One region of the Methylobacterium sp. WL64 genome, then DNA from elsewhere that is predicted to be linked to it. Evidence: predicted binding sites of a transcription regulator. Region 1 holds the regulator's gene; the other holds the start of a gene.
What was found. Region 1 encodes LexA, which represses DNA repair genes until DNA is damaged. Its sites were predicted from a motif close to TGTTCNNNNTGTGTTCNG; they were not measured.
Positions count from the first base shown of each region.

Region 2: a site for LexA is predicted at 5,257-5,274, ahead of FV242_RS03260 (trna delta -isopentenylpyrophosphate transferase). Genes of this name have one in related genera too.

Region 1 is NZ_VRVA01000069.1:1,935-11,089, forward strand. It holds gene FV242_RS22560 (hypothetical protein) at 26-493, shown strand; gene fae (formaldehyde-activating enzyme) at 494-1,033, opposite strand; gene FV242_RS22570 (hypothetical protein) at 1,090-1,290, opposite strand; gene FV242_RS22575 (hypothetical protein) at 1,289-1,504, shown strand; gene FV242_RS22580 (hypothetical protein) at 1,540-1,992, opposite strand; gene FV242_RS22585 (biliverdin-producing heme oxygenase) at 2,243-2,842, opposite strand; gene lexA (transcriptional repressor LexA) at 3,163-3,882, shown strand; gene FV242_RS22595 (ComEC/Rec2 family competence protein) at 3,876-6,149, opposite strand; gene gltX (glutamate--tRNA ligase) at 6,320-7,747, shown strand; gene gltA (citrate synthase) at 7,976-9,155, shown strand, end outside.
Region 2 is NZ_VRVA01000004.1:11,568-18,805, reverse strand. It holds gene FV242_RS03295 (chloride channel protein) at 1-315, opposite strand, end outside; gene FV242_RS03290 (MarR family winged helix-turn-helix transcriptional regulator) at 467-895, shown strand; gene FV242_RS36255 (hypothetical protein) at 939-1,088, shown strand; gene FV242_RS03285 (protein-L-isoaspartate O-methyltransferase) at 1,140-1,742, shown strand; gene FV242_RS03280 (polyprenyl synthetase family protein) at 1,999-3,018, opposite strand; gene FV242_RS03275 (DUF2007 domain-containing protein) at 3,186-3,410, shown strand; gene FV242_RS03270 (tRNA1(Val) (adenine(37)-N6)-methyltransferase) at 3,407-4,150, shown strand; gene FV242_RS03265 (hypothetical protein) at 4,163-4,474, opposite strand; gene FV242_RS03260 (trna delta -isopentenylpyrophosphate transferase) at 4,508-5,194, opposite strand; gene FV242_RS03255 (MerR family transcriptional regulator) at 5,811-6,239, shown strand; gene FV242_RS03250 (carboxymuconolactone decarboxylase family protein) at 6,175-6,597, shown strand; gene FV242_RS03245 (MATE family efflux transporter) at 6,996-7,238, opposite strand, start outside.

The DNA of each region.
Region 1 (9,155 bases):
CGGCCCGGCGCGTAGAGTGCCGGCCATGTCAAGCTTCCGCGTCGCCCGCCCGCTCCTGGCCACATTCCTCGCGGCCCTGGCCGGCCTGCCCCTCGCCGCCCGGGCGGAGCCGTGTGACGACCTCGCCCAGCAGATCGCCGGGGCGATCGGCGGCAAGGTCGGCAAGCGCGCCGGGCCGAGCATCGACATCCGCCTGGCCGGTCCGATCAAGTTCGACGTGACCTGCCGGGCCGAGCCGATCGTGCAGGCGACCTCCGCGGAGCCCGCTCCCTCGGCGGCCTTCTTCCGCGACCTCGCGGCGGCCTCGGAGATCCTGGTCGGCGAGCCGGCCGCGCGGGTCGAGCCGATCATCGCCGACGCCTACCGGACCGCCCTGTCGGACCGCCGCAAGTCGTTCATCCAGCAGAACGGCTGGTCCGCCTCCTGCTACACCGATCCCGGCAGCAGCGCGATGCGCACCCTGTGCTCGGTGGGGCGCATCCCGCCGCGCTGATCAATACTCGATCACGTCCTGAAGCGCGTAATGCTTCACGGTCTTCCGGTTGGCGATCAGCTCGTCCACGGTCGGCTCGCCCTTGAGGGCCCGGGCGATGGCGAGCTTCGTCGCCTCGTAGTTGGTGCGGTACAGGTCCTTGCGGTCGAGGTTGTCGTCCTCCGCGCAGCGCGGGTCGAGCCAGATCATGATGATCATGCACAGCTCGTCGAGACCGTCCTTGGGCAGCACGCCCTCGATGATGCAGTCCACGATCGCGTCGCCGGTGGCGGCCTGGACGACGCCGCCGAGCAGCTCGACATACTCGGCCGTGTGGATCGTCGCCTTGGTGGTCATCATCGTGGCGGGGCGCACGAGCTGGTTGAGGTCGCGCACCACGAACATCCGGGTGTGGCCCTGGACCTGCCCCATCATCGACGCGAAGGCCTGACCCACCGGCCCGCGGACCGAGCCGATCAAGACCTCGGGCATGGCGTCGGTGTACTGCCCGTCGGCGGCCAGGACGGTGGCCTCGCCGGTGCGGAACCAGATCTCTTGCATGTGTCGCGACTCCCCGTGTCAGGTCGCCCGGGGGAGACATCATCGAGGCGCCGGCGTCAATCGCTCCGGAGCAGGCCGACCCCGTCGAGGGCGCCGACCCCGGCGATCGCCACGGTCGGGCCGGCGCTCTTGAGGAACTCGGATCCGCGGGGCAGGGAAGTCGGGTGCGGCGCGACGCGGGAACAGTCCCGGGCCAGGGCCGTTCCGGCCGGAGCCTGCGGCGTTGTCTCGGGTCCGGCAGCCGGGAGGGATGTCATGACGGAGAGCACGGATCGGGGGGGCGGCTGGAGCCTCCAGGCGAGCGCCATGCCGGACGGGGTACGGCTCGAACTCGCCCTCGCCGACCTCGGCGGCGGCCCGGTCACCGCGGCGATCGTGCTGGACCGGGCGGAGGCCCGGGCCTTCGCCCGCGCCCTGCTGGCGGCGGCCGGCGATGCGGCCGAGCGCACCTTCCCCAAGCCGGGCGCCTGACCGGGCGGGCTCGGGGCCGGCGCGGGCGGCTCAGATCATTGTTGGATGAAGCCCGGATTGCGGCCCGGCAGGCGCGGCACCACCGTGCCCCGCTTCTCGATCGGCGCGTCGCAGGCGTAGGTGAATTCGCTCTTCTGCGGATCGAACACCGTCTCGCCGGTGATCCGGCAATCCTCCCGCACGGTCTCGTCGAGATAGGCGCGGGCGGCGGTGCGGAAGCGCTTCACCCGGGTCGCGGCCGGATCGGGATCGATCCGCACCTCGCTGAGATTGCAGCCGGTGTACTCGCGCAGGGCGTTCGAGACGACGAGCATCCGGCGCACCTGCCGGTTGTCGTAGACCTCGTAGGGCTCCTTGCAGCCGATGGTGACCACCTGCGGGGTGAGCGCCACGTAGTTGCGCGAGATATACGAGAACCCGGTGGTGCAGCCGGCCAGCGCCAAGCCGACGGCCCCGGCACCGATGGGCAGAAGAGCCGCGCGTCGCATCCTCGTCATCCCAAGCCCAATTCCAGCCCAGTCTCGAAGCCGCCGGGACGATCCGCCTGCCCCGCCGACCGGGTCAAGCACCTCGGCGCATTGAAACGGCGCCGCTTGCCCAGTCAATTCGTTTGTCGCCCGAGATGCCGTTCCAGGCGTCCGCGACCGGTCATCGCCCGACTCGGCGGTGGACGGCGCGCGTGACAGGCTTTGTTGCTGCGCCAGGGCGGCGGAACGATCCGACCGGGTGGCGGCGCCGTCAGTCCTCGAAGACGTCCCCGACCAGCCGGCGCACGAACTGGAACGCCTCCGTCGCCCCCGCGGCGACGCGTTGCTCCCCGGTCTCCCGGAGTTCGACCCGGTCGAGGGCGGCCGTGAAAAGCCGCCAATGCAACCCGCGTCCTTCGGGATGTCCGGCAAGATGGCGCGCACCGTGGGTTTCCGACAGGCCGAGCGCCCGGGCCTCCTTGAGCAGGATGGCCGCCCCGAGATTCGAGCCCTCGGCGACGTAGAGCCAGCCCAATCCCTGCGCCGGTTCGATCGTCCCGAAATGTTCCTCGGACGCGCCGTCAGGGACGGGCGCTCCGACATCGCGCAGATCCTGCTGGATCAGGGGCAGTCGGCGCCTGCCGTCGAGATCGGGCAGGACATGGGCGAACGCGCCATCGCGATAGACTCGATCGACGACCGCATGGAACCTGTACTGGATCTGGAGGAACAGCGCGTAGCGCTCCAGGCTCGCGAACGGCTTTGCCGCCATGATGCGCCGGTCGAGCTGATCATGGGCGGCCGCGGTCGCCACTCTCAGGCGCTTCACGCGGCTGCAGGTCTCGGCGATGTCGGATGATGCGGCGTCCATGCGATCTATGTCTGTCGTCCGGGCAAGGTGCCGTGGGCAGACGTGAGCGGCCCGCCGCGCCACTCTGACCGTCCCAGCCTATGGACCATTCCGGCGATTCAGGTCACCAAGGCTGGCCCGGGATCGTGCCGATCCTGCCAGACCGGTTCTGCCATGGCGGCGCGACCGCGTCACGGCACACAACGGCCGCATCCGCACATCGCCGATCGATCAAGCTCAGCCGATCACGCTTGCGGAACACTTGCGGAACGTTTAACGTGTTCGTGATTTGTTTCCGCGACCGCATCGATGCGGTCCTCCAAGCCGCGAGTCCCCCGTCGATGCTCACGCGCAAGCAGCTGGACCTCCTGCGTTTCATCCAGAGCCGCATGCAGGAATGTGGCGTCCCGCCCTCGTTCGACGAGATGAAGGACGCCCTCGATCTGAAGTCCAAATCGGGCATCCACCGGCTGATCACGGCCCTCGAGGAGCGCGGCTTCCTGCGCCGCCTGCCGAACCGGGCGCGCGCCATCGAGGTGATCCGCATCCCCGAGAGCCTGTCCCAGGCGGCTGCTCCACCTGCGGAGCCCCGCCGCTTCACCCCGAGCGTGGTCGAGGGCGGGAAGTCCAAGCTGCCGGCGCAGCCGGCGACCGCCCGGATGATCGACGACGGCGGCCGCGCCATCTCGATCCCCGTGATGGGCCGGATCGCGGCCGGTACGCCGGTCTCGGCGATCCAGAACCAGAGCCACGCCATCACCATGTCGCCGGACTTCCTGGCCGGCGGCGAGCATTACGCTCTCGAGGTCCGCGGCGACTCGATGGTCGATGCCGGCATCCTGGACGGTGACCTCGTGGTGATCCGCAAGCAGGATACGGCCAATACCGGCGACATCATCGTGGCGCTGATCGACGACGAGGAGGCGACGCTCAAGCGGCTCCGCCGCCGGGGCTCCTCGATCGCCCTGGAGGCCGCCAACCCGGCCTACGAGACCCGCGTGCTCGGGCCCGACCGGGTCCAGATCCAGGGGCGGCTCGTCAGCCTCGTCCGCCGCTACTGAAGGGGTTCGGCCGGCGCGTCGCCAGGCGCGGCCTCGGAACCGGCGACGTCGGCCTCGGCCGGGATCGGCTCGGAGGGTGTTACCACTTTCGGTTGTGGGACAGGCGATGGCCGCGAAGCCGGTGATGCCCGCCAAGGCACGGTACGGCCCGTGTCGCGGGTATAGCGTGCCGTGAAGCCATCCCGGTCGGCCCGGAGTGCGACGGCGCCTCGTTCGGCGAGCACCCGGCGGTCGATCACCAGCGGCCCCGTGCAGGTGGGCGGCGCCGCGAGCCGCGAGATCAGCAGGGCCGCCCGGGCGCAGTCCTCCGTGAAGGCGCGCCGGTCGCGGACCAGGGCGACGGCGCGGCCGTCCGGCAGGCTTGCGGTGCAGCCGAGCCGGTCGCACCGTCCGACAGCCGACGAAGCCTGGATCACCGCCTTCGCCGATCGCCCGTCGCCATCCGCTTTCAGCCACTGCTCCATCACGAAGGCCGAAGGATTGCCGAGGGCCCACAGGACTCCGTCCGGTCCACGCACGGCCGCACCACCGCCCTGCCGGTCGACGTACAGGTCGAATCGCTCCGGAACGACGGCGAGGCCGAGCCCGAGCAGGGCGGGCGGCAGGGCCAGCCAGCGCAGTCGCGATACCGGCAGCGTCGCCAGCAGCAGCCCGGCCGCCAGCAGCATCAGCGCGCCGGTGCCGAAGGCCGGCAGCACCAGGACGGCCCGATTGAAGCCGGCGATCAATTCGGAGATCGCCAGCATGCCGCCCACCGCCTGTCCCATCAGCCACCAGATCGGCCGGTCCAGGGCGAAGGGATAGGCCAGGATCCCGATCACCGCCGCCGGCATCACGACCAGGGAGACCAGCGGCAGGGTAAGGGCGTTGCCGATCAGCCCGAACGGCTGGACCGTCTGGAAATGGTAGGTCGCGAACGGCGCCGTCGCGACCTGTGCCACCAGGGTCGTCGCGAGGGTGCCTGTCACGGCCGAGAGGCCGGTGCCGACGAACCGCTCGATCCGCCCCGCCCCGGGACGCTGGAACAGGCGTCCGTCGATCAGCCGCGCGCAGGCGATCAGCCCGGCCACCGCCCCGAACGACATCTGGAAGCTCGGTCCGAGCAGGCCCTCGGGTTCCCGCGCCAATGCTATCAGGGCGGCCAGCGCGAGGTTGCGCATGGACAGCGCCGGCCGGTCGACCAGGATCGCGCCGAGCATGATCAGCGTCATGATCAGCGAGCGCTCGGCGGCGATGTCCCAGCCCGAGAACGCGCAATAGGCGGTGACGCCCAGCATCGCGAACCCGGCGGCGATCTTCTTGATCGGCCAGACCAGCGCGCAATACGGCACCAGCGCCAAGACGGCCCGCACCAGCCAGAACACCACGCCGGCGGCCAGCACCATGTGGAGGCCCGAGATGGAAACGACGTGATAGATGCCCGCCGCCCGGAGCGCATCGTTGGCGGCCGGTCCGATCAGGCCGCGCTTGCCCGTGACCAGGGCCGCCGCCACGGCCCCCGCTTGCCCGCCCTCGGCCTGCGCGATCCGGCGTGTCAGCGCGTTGCGGGCCTCGTCCAGCAAGGCTGCCAGTCGCAGGCGCAGAGGTGGCGGGGTGGGCGGCTCTCGAACCGTGATCGCCCCGATCAGCGAGCCTACCGCGCCGAGTCCCTGAAAGTAGGCATCCCGGGCGAAATCGTAGCCGCCCGGTCGTGCCGCCTCGGGCGGCGGCAGCAACCTTGCCGTCGCGGCGATGAAGTCCCCGGGCCGCAGGGATGGCGCCTTCCGGAACGAGACCCGCACCCGAAGCGGCCTCAAAGCGGGTTCGAGCCCGGCGAAGCTCTCGACCCTGATCACCAGCCGGGCGCCGACCTCGCGCTCGTCCAGCCCCTCGATCATCCCGGTCAGCGGCCCGATTGTAGTGCGGGTGAGGATCGGCGCCGCCACCTGCGAGACCCGCCAGGTCGCCGCCGCGAAGCCCAGGAAGCCGGCTGTCAGCGCCAGGCAAAGGGCGAGTGCCCCCGGCCGCGCACCCAGGAACGGCGCCGGCGCGAGGGCGAGCGCCGCTCCTGCCAAGGGGGCGGCGAGGAACGGCGTCCCGTCGGCACACCCGAAGAAGACCAGGATCCCGGCGCCGAACGCCACCGCCAGCCACGGGAACAGGCGGCGCTGCTCGACCTCCCGGGTGAGCCCATCGGCGAGCCAGCCGCGGAGCGCCGGCATCGACACCGGGCGCGTGCCGGCCAGCGCCACCGCGCCGCCCGCCAGCCTCGCGCCGATCCGCCGCATCCGCCCCGCCCCGTGCCGGACGACTCAAGTCCCGGCCGGGGATTCTTAACGCACCCGTCGGCCCGTGCTACAGCGGACGCTTCGTGCTACGGGCGCCACGCCGTGCGACGGGCGCCGCCCTGACGCCCTGCACCGCCCCATCGCCCTTCGCCCCCGAACATATCGGCCCGATGTCCTCAGCCGTCGTCACGCGCTTCGCCCCCTCGCCCACCGGATACCTCCATATCGGCGGTGCCCGCACGGCGCTGTTCAATTGGCTGTACGCCCGCCACACCGGCGGCAAGATGCTGCTGCGCATCGAGGATACCGACCGGGAACGCTCGACCAAGGGCGCGATCGACGCGATCCTCGACGGCCTGTCCTGGCTCGGCCTCGATTGGGACGGGGACGTGGTCTTCCAGTTCGCCCGCGCCGAGCGCCATCGCGCGGTCGCCGAGGAGCTGCTGGCCGCCGGCCGCGCCTACCATTGCTACGCCTCCGCGGAGGAACTGACGCAGATGCGGGAGACCGCCCGAGCCGAGGGCCGGGCCCCGCGCTACGACGGGCGGTGGCGCGATCGCGACCCGTCCGAGGCTCCTGCCGGGGTCAGGCCGGTGATCCGGCTGCGCGCGCCCATCGAGGGCGAGACGGTGGTCGAGGATGCCGTGCAGGGGCGGGTGACCTGGGCCAACCGCGATCTCGACGACCTCGTCCTGCTGCGCTCGGACGGGACGCCGACCTACATGCTCGCCGTCGTGGTCGACGACCACGACATGGGCGTCACCCAGGTCATCCGCGGCGACGACCACCTCACCAACGCGGCCCGGCAGAGCCAGATCTTCTCTGCGCTCGGCTGGGACATTCCCAGGATGGCCCATATCCCGCTGATCCACGGCGCCGACGGGGCGAAGCTGTCGAAGCGCCACGGGGCGCTCGGGGTCGAGGCCTACCGCGACCTCGGCTACCTGCCGGAGGCGCTGCGCAACTACCTTGTGCGACTGGGCTGGAGCCACGGCGACCAGGAGGTGTTCTCCACCGACGAGATGATCACGGCCTTCGATCTCCGCGCAGTGGGGCGCTCGGCGGCGCGGTTCGACTTCGCCAAGCTCGCCAACCTCAACGGACTCTACATCCGAGGCAGCGCCGATGCGGATCTGGTCGCCGCGCTCGAGACGATCCTGCCGAACGTCGGCCCGGAGCGCGGCCTCCCGGCGACGCTCCAGCCAGCCCTCAAGGACCAGCTGATCCAGGCCATGCCGGGCCTGAAAGAGCGGGCCAAGACACTGATCGAACTGCTCGACAGCGCCTATTACCTCACCGCCCAGCGTCCCCTGGTGCTCGACGACAAGGCCCGGACGCTCCTGTCCGACGAGGGCCGGGCGCGTCTGGCTGGGGTGCTGCCGGATCTCCAGTCGCTGCCCGAGTGGAGCGCGGCGGCGACCGAGGGTGCGGTGCGTCAGTATGCGGAGACAGCCGGGTGCAAGCTTGGGCAGGTGGCCCAGCCCCTGCGGGCCGCACTCACCGGCCGCACCACCTCCCCGCCCCTGTTCGACGTGATGGCGGTGCTCGGACGATCCGAGACCCTGGCGCGCCTCGCCGATCAGGTGCCGCAGGGCTGAGCGGGCGGGAAGGAACTGCGCGCCTCGGCCCGGATTTCGCTTGGTACCGGATTTTGCTTGGCGATGGCGGTCGGTTGTCACCGACCCCGTTGCTGCTGCACTGCCGTTTGGGTAACCCATGGCCTGTGAGCACCCGCAACATGACGCGCGGCGTGCTCCGGCCCCGGGGTCGACTCGGGCAGCCCGAGGCCGGCATCCGCCACGTCGCCAGAGAAGGGTCCACGTTCCATGAGCGCATCCAGCACCATCACCGTGGACGGCAAGGAGATCGAACTGCCGGTCAAGTCCGGCACGATCGGCCCGGACGTCATCGACATCGGCAAGCTCTACGCCAAGACCGGCGCCTTCACCTTCGATCCGGGCTTCACCTCGACGGCCTCGTGCGAATCGAAGATCACCTACATCGACGGCGATGAGGGCGTGCTGCTCTATCGCGGCTACCCGATCGAGCAACTCGCCGAGAAGGGCGACTTCCTCGAGACCTGCTACCTGATGCTGTTCGGTACGCTGCCGACCGCCGCCCAGAAGGCCGATTTCGACTATCGGGTCACGCGCCACACCATGGTGCACGACCAGATGAACCGGTTCTTCACCGGCTTCCGGCGTGACGCCCACCCCATGGCCGTGATGGTCGCCTCCGTCGGCGCGCTCTCGGCCTTCTACCACGACTCGACCGACATCACCGACGAGAGCCAGCGGCTGATCGCGTCGATCCGCATGATCGCCAAGATGCCGACGCTGGCCGCGATGGCCTACAAGTACTCTATCGGCCAGCCCTTCGTGTATCCGAAGAACGATCTGGACTATACCTCGAACTTCCTGCGGATGTGTTACGCGGTTCCGTGCGAGGATTACGAAGTCAATCCGGTCTTCGCGAAAGCCCTCGACAAGATCTTCATCCTGCACGCCGATCACGAGCAGAACGCCTCGACCTCGACCGTGCGGCTCGCCGGTTCGTCCGGCGCGAACCCGTTCGCCTGCATCGCGGCCGGCATCGCGTGCCTATGGGGGCCGGCCCATGGCGGCGCCAACGAGGCGGCGCTGAAGATGCTGATGGAGATTGGCACGCCCGAGAACGTCGGCAAGTACGTCGCGAAGGCCAAGGACAAGAACGACCCGTTCCGCCTCATGGGCTTCGGCCACCGGGTCTATAAGAACTACGATCCGCGCGCCCGGATCATGCAGAGCACCACGCACCAGGTCCTCAAGGAACTCGGCAAGACGGAGGATCCGCTGCTCCACGTTGCCATGGAACTGGAGCAGATCGCCCTCAAGGACGAGTACTTCATCGAGAAGAAGCTCTACCCGAACATCGATTTCTATTCGGGCATCACGCTCAAGGCGATGGGTTTCCCGACCGACATGTTCACTGTGCTGTTCGCGGTGGCGCGCACCGTCGGCTGGATCG
Region 2 (7,238 bases), on a different contig from region 1:
GCCGCGGATCTTCTCAGAGCCGTAACGTGCCATCGCGCCCACGATCAGGGCACCGATTACGGGAATCGCGATCATCCAAGGGCTAGGCGTCGCGCTGGCGAGTGACGTCAGGGCGGTGTCGAACCGGCCGTACCAGGCGAGATTGGTCACCAGACCGATTAGCGTGAGCAGGATCCAGGCGGTTGCGGTGGCGGCCGTCCCAGTGATCACCGCGAGCCCGGCCAGTGCCAGCACGCGCCGATCCGTGCTGAAATCGCCAAGCGTCCGACGCAGCGGCCTTTCGGAGCCGCGCGCGATATCCTGTCCGCCGTCCATACAGCCCTCCGTCCTACGAGGCCTAATTACATCGTGATACGATATATTCAACCGCGTCGCGTTCGGAGCGGGGTGCAGCGAGCCGGCGGAACCCGTATGGATCCGGACGGTGTGCTGCCGAAGACCTGAGCCCGGCACCAGGGAGATCATCGTGGCGTCCGAGGATCCTCAGACCGCGCCGCTGTCTCAGGAACAGTACGCCGCGCTGGCGGAGTTCCGGTACCGGCTGCGGCGCTTCCTGGCCTTCAGCGAGGCGGCGGCAGGCCGGGCCGGCATCCCGCCCCAGCAGCATCAGGCACTTCTGGCCCTGGCTGGGCATGTCGGGCGCGCGCCACCGACCGTCGGATTGCTGGCCGAGCAGCTCCTGATCGCTCCGCATACGGCGGCCGAACTCGTCGCCCGGATGGTCGATGGCGGCCTGCTCACGAAGGGACGCGCCGCCGAGGATCGACGCCGGAGCGAGCTGGCGCTCACGCCCCGGGCCGAAAACCTGCTGCGCGATCTGACCGCTGCGCATCTCGATGAGCTACGCGGCCTAGCGCCGGCGCTCTCGGGCGCACTCGCCCCCGCGGCGACCTGACGCATAGGGGACTGGATGGTCTGTTTCCGCGGGGGGAACGGAGATGCCGGATCCTTACAGTTCGGCGGTGCTCAGCGCCAAGCTTCGCGGGTTCTACGCGTCGCTGGTAGCCAATCCGAATGCGGCCGACCGGCGCGTCACGGCGGCCTTCGCGGCAGTTCCCCGGGAGCCGTTCGCCGGCCCGGGGCCCTAGTCGATCCTCACCGCGCATGTCTGGCGATCACAGGATCGCGGCCCACTCTACATGACCACCCCGGACGACGACCCCGCCTTCCTGTATCAGGACGTGCTGGTCGCCCTCGACGCAGCACGCGGCATCAATATCGGCCAGCCTAGCCTGCACGCCCTCTGCCTCGATGCGCTCGCGCCCCGGCCCGGGGAGACCGTGGTCCGGGTCGGGACCGGCAGTGGGTATTATACGGCGCTCCTCGCCCATCTCGTGGGGCCGGACGGCCTCAATGCCGGGGCGCCGCGCCCGGCCCGTGCCTGGCTCGACGCGCTGCGGCCGGCGGGCCGACTTCTGTTCCCGCTCCAGGCCGCAAACCGCCGGGGCGGCATGCTTTTGCTGCGCCGGGCCACGGGTGAGGCAGCTTGGCCGGCCCGTTTAGTCTCCATGGCGAGCTTCATTCCCCTCAAGGGCATGCCGGAGGCGGGCGAAGTAGGCTTGTCCAATGCTTTCGCCCAGGGTCCCCTCGCGGCGGTTCGTTCAATCCACTTCGACGCGCCGCCCGATGCAAGCTGCTGGCACGATGGCGGCGATTGGTGCCTCTCGACCCATGACGCGTCCCGCGGCTGGTGCCTCGTGCTCCATATCGGAACTGGCACAACGTGCAGGCTTTTAGGATGACGCTCTCATTAGGCGAGCACGGCTAACTGGCCGGCAACGCGGCCGGTCCCGATCTTTGCCTCCGCGTGGCGCGAATGGCCCTCGGCGCGCAGATCTCCGACACGGATGCAAACCGCTTGGCGCCTCTCGCTCACCGGAACGACGTCCAAGCTCATTTCGTGCAGAGCCCAGTAAAGACGCACGCCAGCGTCATGGTCGGCGTCCTGCTCGATAGTAGGCGAAAGCCCCGGGGCACGCAGATCGAAAGGAGCGCTCTTCAGCGCGCCCGGGCCACGCAGAAATCCACGGCCCCGTTGAGCGCGGCCTTGACCGGACCGTCCGGGAAGACGTCGAGGGCGGCGCGGGCCTGGGCGCCATACTCGTGGGCGCGGGCCACCGTCTCCTCCAGGGCGCCGTGCCGCTGCAGCAGGTCGAGGGCGGTGCCGAGGTCGTCCTCGCCGATCTCACCCTGCTGCAGGGTCCGCCGCCAGAAGCCGCGCTCGCCCTCGCTGGCCCGGCGGTGGGCCAGCACGATCGGCAGGGTGATCTTGCCCTCGCGAAAATCGTCGCCGACATTCTTGCCGAGGGCAGCCGAGGTGCCGCCGTAATCGAGCACGTCGTCGATCAGCTGGAAGGCGATGCCGAGGTTCATCCCGTAGGCGCGGGCGGCGACCTGCTCGGCCTCCGGCCGGCCGGCGAGCACCGGCCCAACCTCGCAGGCGGCGGCGAACAGCTCGGCGGTCTTGCCGCGGATCACCGCCAGGTAGGCGGCTTCGTCGGTATCGAGGTTCTTGGCGTTGGTGAGCTGCATCACCTCGCCCTCGGCGATCACCGTGGCGGCGGCGGACAGGATATCGAGCGCCCGCAGGGAGCCGACCTCGACCATCATCCGGAAGGCCTGGCCGAGCAGGAAGTCGCCGACCAGCACCGAGGCCTCGTTGCCCCACTTGATCCGGGCGGCGACGCGGCCGCGCCGCATGTCGCTCTCATCGACCACGTCGTCGTGCAGCAGGGTCGCGGTGTGCATGAACTCGACGCTGGCGGCGAGCTTCACGTCGCCGTCCGACGGGTCGGCGTAACCGCAGAGCTGCGCGCAGGCGAGCGTCAGGATCGGGCGCAGCCGCTTGCCGCCGCTGGCGATCAGGTGGTTGGCCACCTCCGGGATCATCGCCACGTCGGATCCGGTGCGCGACAGGATCGTGGTGTTGACCCGCGCCATGCCGTCCGCCACCAGCGCGACGAGGTCGTTCAACCCCGCCTCGGTCTCGGGCTTCGGATTCTCGATGGAGAGGGCCATACCCAAGATCCGCGACCTCCAGTCCGGTTCCCCCGCAGGGGGCGGGCGATCCCTTCGCACGCGCCTCGCGGCGCCGCAACATCGGCGCAGAGAGGATATGGTGCGAAGGGAATGCGCAGCGAACGCGACGAATGCGCCGGACGACCGGCATCCTTCGAAGAATTGCGATGATCGTGCTGATTTCCGCGAATGATCCCGTGCTGATCGGCTTTGCCCGCACGGTGCTCGAGGCGGCCGAGATCCCGGTCCTGGTGGCCGACACCCATATGAGCGTGATGGAAGGCTCGATCGGGGCGTTCGGTCAGCGCCTGATGGTTCCGGGCGATTGGGCGCCCCAGGCCCGCCGGTTGCTCAAGGATGCCGGGCTCGCGCACGAGTTGCGTGACCCGTGAGCCCGGAGCCCGATGCCTTCCTGGGCGGGATTTTGCGCCTGCACCAGCCGCCCCGCGGAGCGCACCGGGCCGGGACCGATGCGGTGCTGCTCGCCCGGCTGCTGGTCCCGGCGCCGGGGGAGCGGTTGTGCGATGTCGGCGCCGGGACCGGCGCGGTGGGTCTGGCCTGCGCGGCGCTTCATCCCGGAACCTGCCCGACCCTGGTGGAGCGCGACCCCGAACTGGCCGGGCTGGCCCGGGCCAACGCCGTCCTCAACGGCATCGCGGCTTCGGTGATCGAGGCCGACGTTCTGGCGCCGGCGGCCGAGCGCCGCGCCGCCGGGCTGGAGCCCGACAGCGTCGACCTCGTCCTGACCAACCCGCCGTTCTTCACCACGGGCCGCCACCGCCCCTCCCCGCATCCCGGCAAGGCGACGGCACACACGTTTCCCGAGAGCGGCCTGGACCTCTGGATCCGCGCCTGCACGGCGGTCCTGCGACCGGGGGGCCGGCTCGGGCTGATCCACCGGGCAGACGCCCTGCCGGCCTGCCTCGACGCCATGAAGGGCCGCTACGGCGGGATCGCGATCCGCCCGGTCCACGCCCGGGCCGAGGCGCCGGCGATCCGGGTGCTGATCGCCGGCATCCGGGGCAGCCGCGCGGCTCCGAGCCTGCTGCCGCCGCTGGTGCTGCACGGCCCCCAAGGCTTCACGCCCGAGGCCGAGGCGCTCCACCGGGGCGCGCCCTGGCCTCGGGCGTGAAGGGCCGTCCGGTCAGGCCGCGAGGGCCGTCGGCACCGCGTCGTCGATGCCGAGAAACCGCTCGACGGCCGGCAGATCCGAGAATCCCAGAAACTCTGGGCGCAGCGGCTCGGGCAGCCCGTCGAAGTTGAGCCCCGGGAACGTGTCGGGATGCGGGTAGAGCTGCCACTCAGCCCCGGGCTCGACCGGCGGGAACAGGATCGCGACTTTCTCGTCGCCCAGGCGCACGATCCGGGTCGGGCTGTACGACAGGGTCTCGATGCTCCAGCCCCGATGATGGTCCCGGCGGGCCTTCAGGGTACGGCGGCGCGTCGTGAGATGCATGGCGGTCTCCTGCGGGTTTGAGCGTTCGAAACTTCAGGCGGCGCTGCGGCGGCCGGTGCGCTTGGGCCAGCCGAGCGCCACGAGGCGCGCCTTGGCGTAGTCGCGGACCTCGTCGCGGGTGCCGGGCGGCATCGCCGCCAGGATCGCTTGGGTGGCCCCGTCGAGCATCAGGTCGGTCACGTCGTTGATCGTCTCGGCACCGTCGATGCGGCGCTTGAGGTCGCCCTCGGCCTCGGTGACCTCGTCGAAGGGCTGGGCCTCCTCGAAATCCTCGTCCACGGCCCGGACCGTGGGCAGGTGGGCGCGGAACTCGTCGGCCTCCTCCTCCGAGTAGACCAGGCCGTGCAGTTCGATCAGCTTGAGGATGACGCGGTCCTTCCCGCGCTTCTCCGCCATGGCGTAGACGTAGGCCGCCTGCTTGCCCGAGACGCGGTAGTTCACGTTGACCAGCGCCTCGCCCATCGACCACTCGACCCGGTCGGCGGCTGGCTTCGCACCGGATTTGGCACCGGGCAGGCGCCCGGTGACCAGCAGCACGGCCTCGTCGCGCTCGGCGCGGATGATCGTCGGCGGCTCGAACACGATCCCGGCCTGGGCGGCGATCCGCTCCAACGTCTTGTGGTAGATGACCGCCGTGCCCTGCACGCGCCAGACGTTGCCCCCGAAGGGCTCCCCGTAACGCACCAGGATGTCGGCGATCTGCTTGTCGGCGGTTCGCATGCGGGGCTCGTTCCGGTGAGAGGCAACCGCGTCATCCACAGCTTTCTACGGCGACGCTCTTTTGTTCCTGTTTTGTTTCATCGTATATGCGGGATCGCGGCGGCGTGCGCAAGGGTCGGGGTCTGCTGTCCGCGGAAATCAGACGGGGCTGCGTCAGTGCGTGCGGGGGCGTCGCAGGACGCATCCAGGGGCTCGGTTTGCCGCGGAGGCGGTGATGGCGCGGGCGTTTCGGATTTCGTTTCGCGGCTCAGGATGGCGACGGGTCCGGGCTCCATCACCCTGTGCCAATCCAACCGCCTCATCTCGGAGCGCCCGCGTCAGGATGCGGGGTTAGGCGGGAGAACGTTCGGGTTCGCGATGATCCTCGCCATCATCGCAAGACCAGCCTAGCAAGTACGGGCCCGGATCTGATCCGATCATGCATGGGACCAATGCTTTCGACCCGTGCCGGCCTTTGGATGGCTGCCGGCCCTTCTGGTCAGCGGCCATCTTCTGGCCGCCCGGCAACTCGAGTTCGGGGTGAGGACCAGACTGTCGTAGCCCGACCAGATTTTTTTCTTGACTTAGAGTGCGCTCAAACCCGCAGCATTCTTAGCGTCGTGATGAGAAGATATTCGTGAAGATCGGAGAACTCGCGAGGCGTTCGGGATTGTCTGCCCATACGATTCGTTACTATGAGCGGATCGGGCTACTCCCCTATGCTGACCGAGATCAGTCAAACCAGCGTGATTACGACGCGTCTATCCTAGCGTGGATCGCATTCTTAGATCGTCTCAAGACGACCGGTATGCCGATCCGGGACATGCTGCGATACGCAGCATTGCGCGAGCGTGGCGTCATCACTGAGGCTGAGCGCTGTGATTTGCTGTGGGAGCACCGCGAGTGCGTCCGCGCGCATGTGGCCGATCTGCAAGCCTGCCTTCTCGTCCTCGACACCAAGATCGCCGGCTACGCCGGCTCTGACGGGAGGACGCAGGCGTATGACACGACAACACCGCAACGGCGACGAAAGCCGGCTAGAGCGCGGGCAGCGAGCACTCGCTGAGATCGACGGCCAAGCAGGAGAGAAGGTCGTCGCCTCGCTCGCGGAGATCGCCCCTGACTTTGCGACCTACCTTATCGAGTTCCCTTTCGGCGATATTTACAGCCGCCCCGGCCTAGAACGGCGTTCCCGCGAGATAGCCACTATCGCGGCACTAACGGCGATGGGCAATGCAGCACCACAACTTAAGGTCCACATAGAGGCAGGCCTGAACGTCGGCCTCTCGTGTGAAGAGGTCACTGAAGTTATCATGCAGATGGCCGTTTATGCAGGCTTTCCAGCAGCATTAAACGGATTATTCTCAGCCAAAGAAGTGTTCGCGGCGCGTTCGACAGCCGAGCCTTGTGCCCCAGGGGCCTGACGCCGCCTTCGTCATCGACAACGGCGCATCGTCGGTCAGGCGGGTCGACCTGACCGGCCATTCGACAAACGTTGCACAGGGCTTCGATGTCGCACCAGTCGCGCGTGGCCGGGCTCGGGACGGCAACCTACCGGTAGACGTATGGGGATCGGGCAGCAACTACAGGGTAGTCATCGATCCAAGACGGTAAGTGTAGCGATCGGGTCGCATTGCTTGACTCTCACGGCCGCTTGCAAGGGGCGAGGAGGGAGCGCCCCGGTGATATCCACTTCGACGCCTCTTTCATCCAAAAGCAGACAGGCGGAAATCCGCTCAGCCACGCCGTATTGGCGGGGCGATGCCGGCCCCTGATGGCCATCCATCGAGCGGCAGGTTCGGCGGCTCTACGCCTTTCGAGGTCACTCAACGGCCGTCGTGAGGACTTGGGGCGGGACAGCCGGTTCCGGCGCGGGCTGGGCCACGAACATCTTGCCCGTGGCAAAAGCAGCCGCGTTGACGATGCCCATGGTGAAGAGCCCAGCCGCGAGGGCAACAAACATCCACGCGGGGCCGAGCCCGAGGATAGCCGCGATCCAGGCCCCCCCCAGCGCCACCCCCATCCGGAAGACGCTGGCCGTGAGCGGCCAGCCGACACGGCCTGC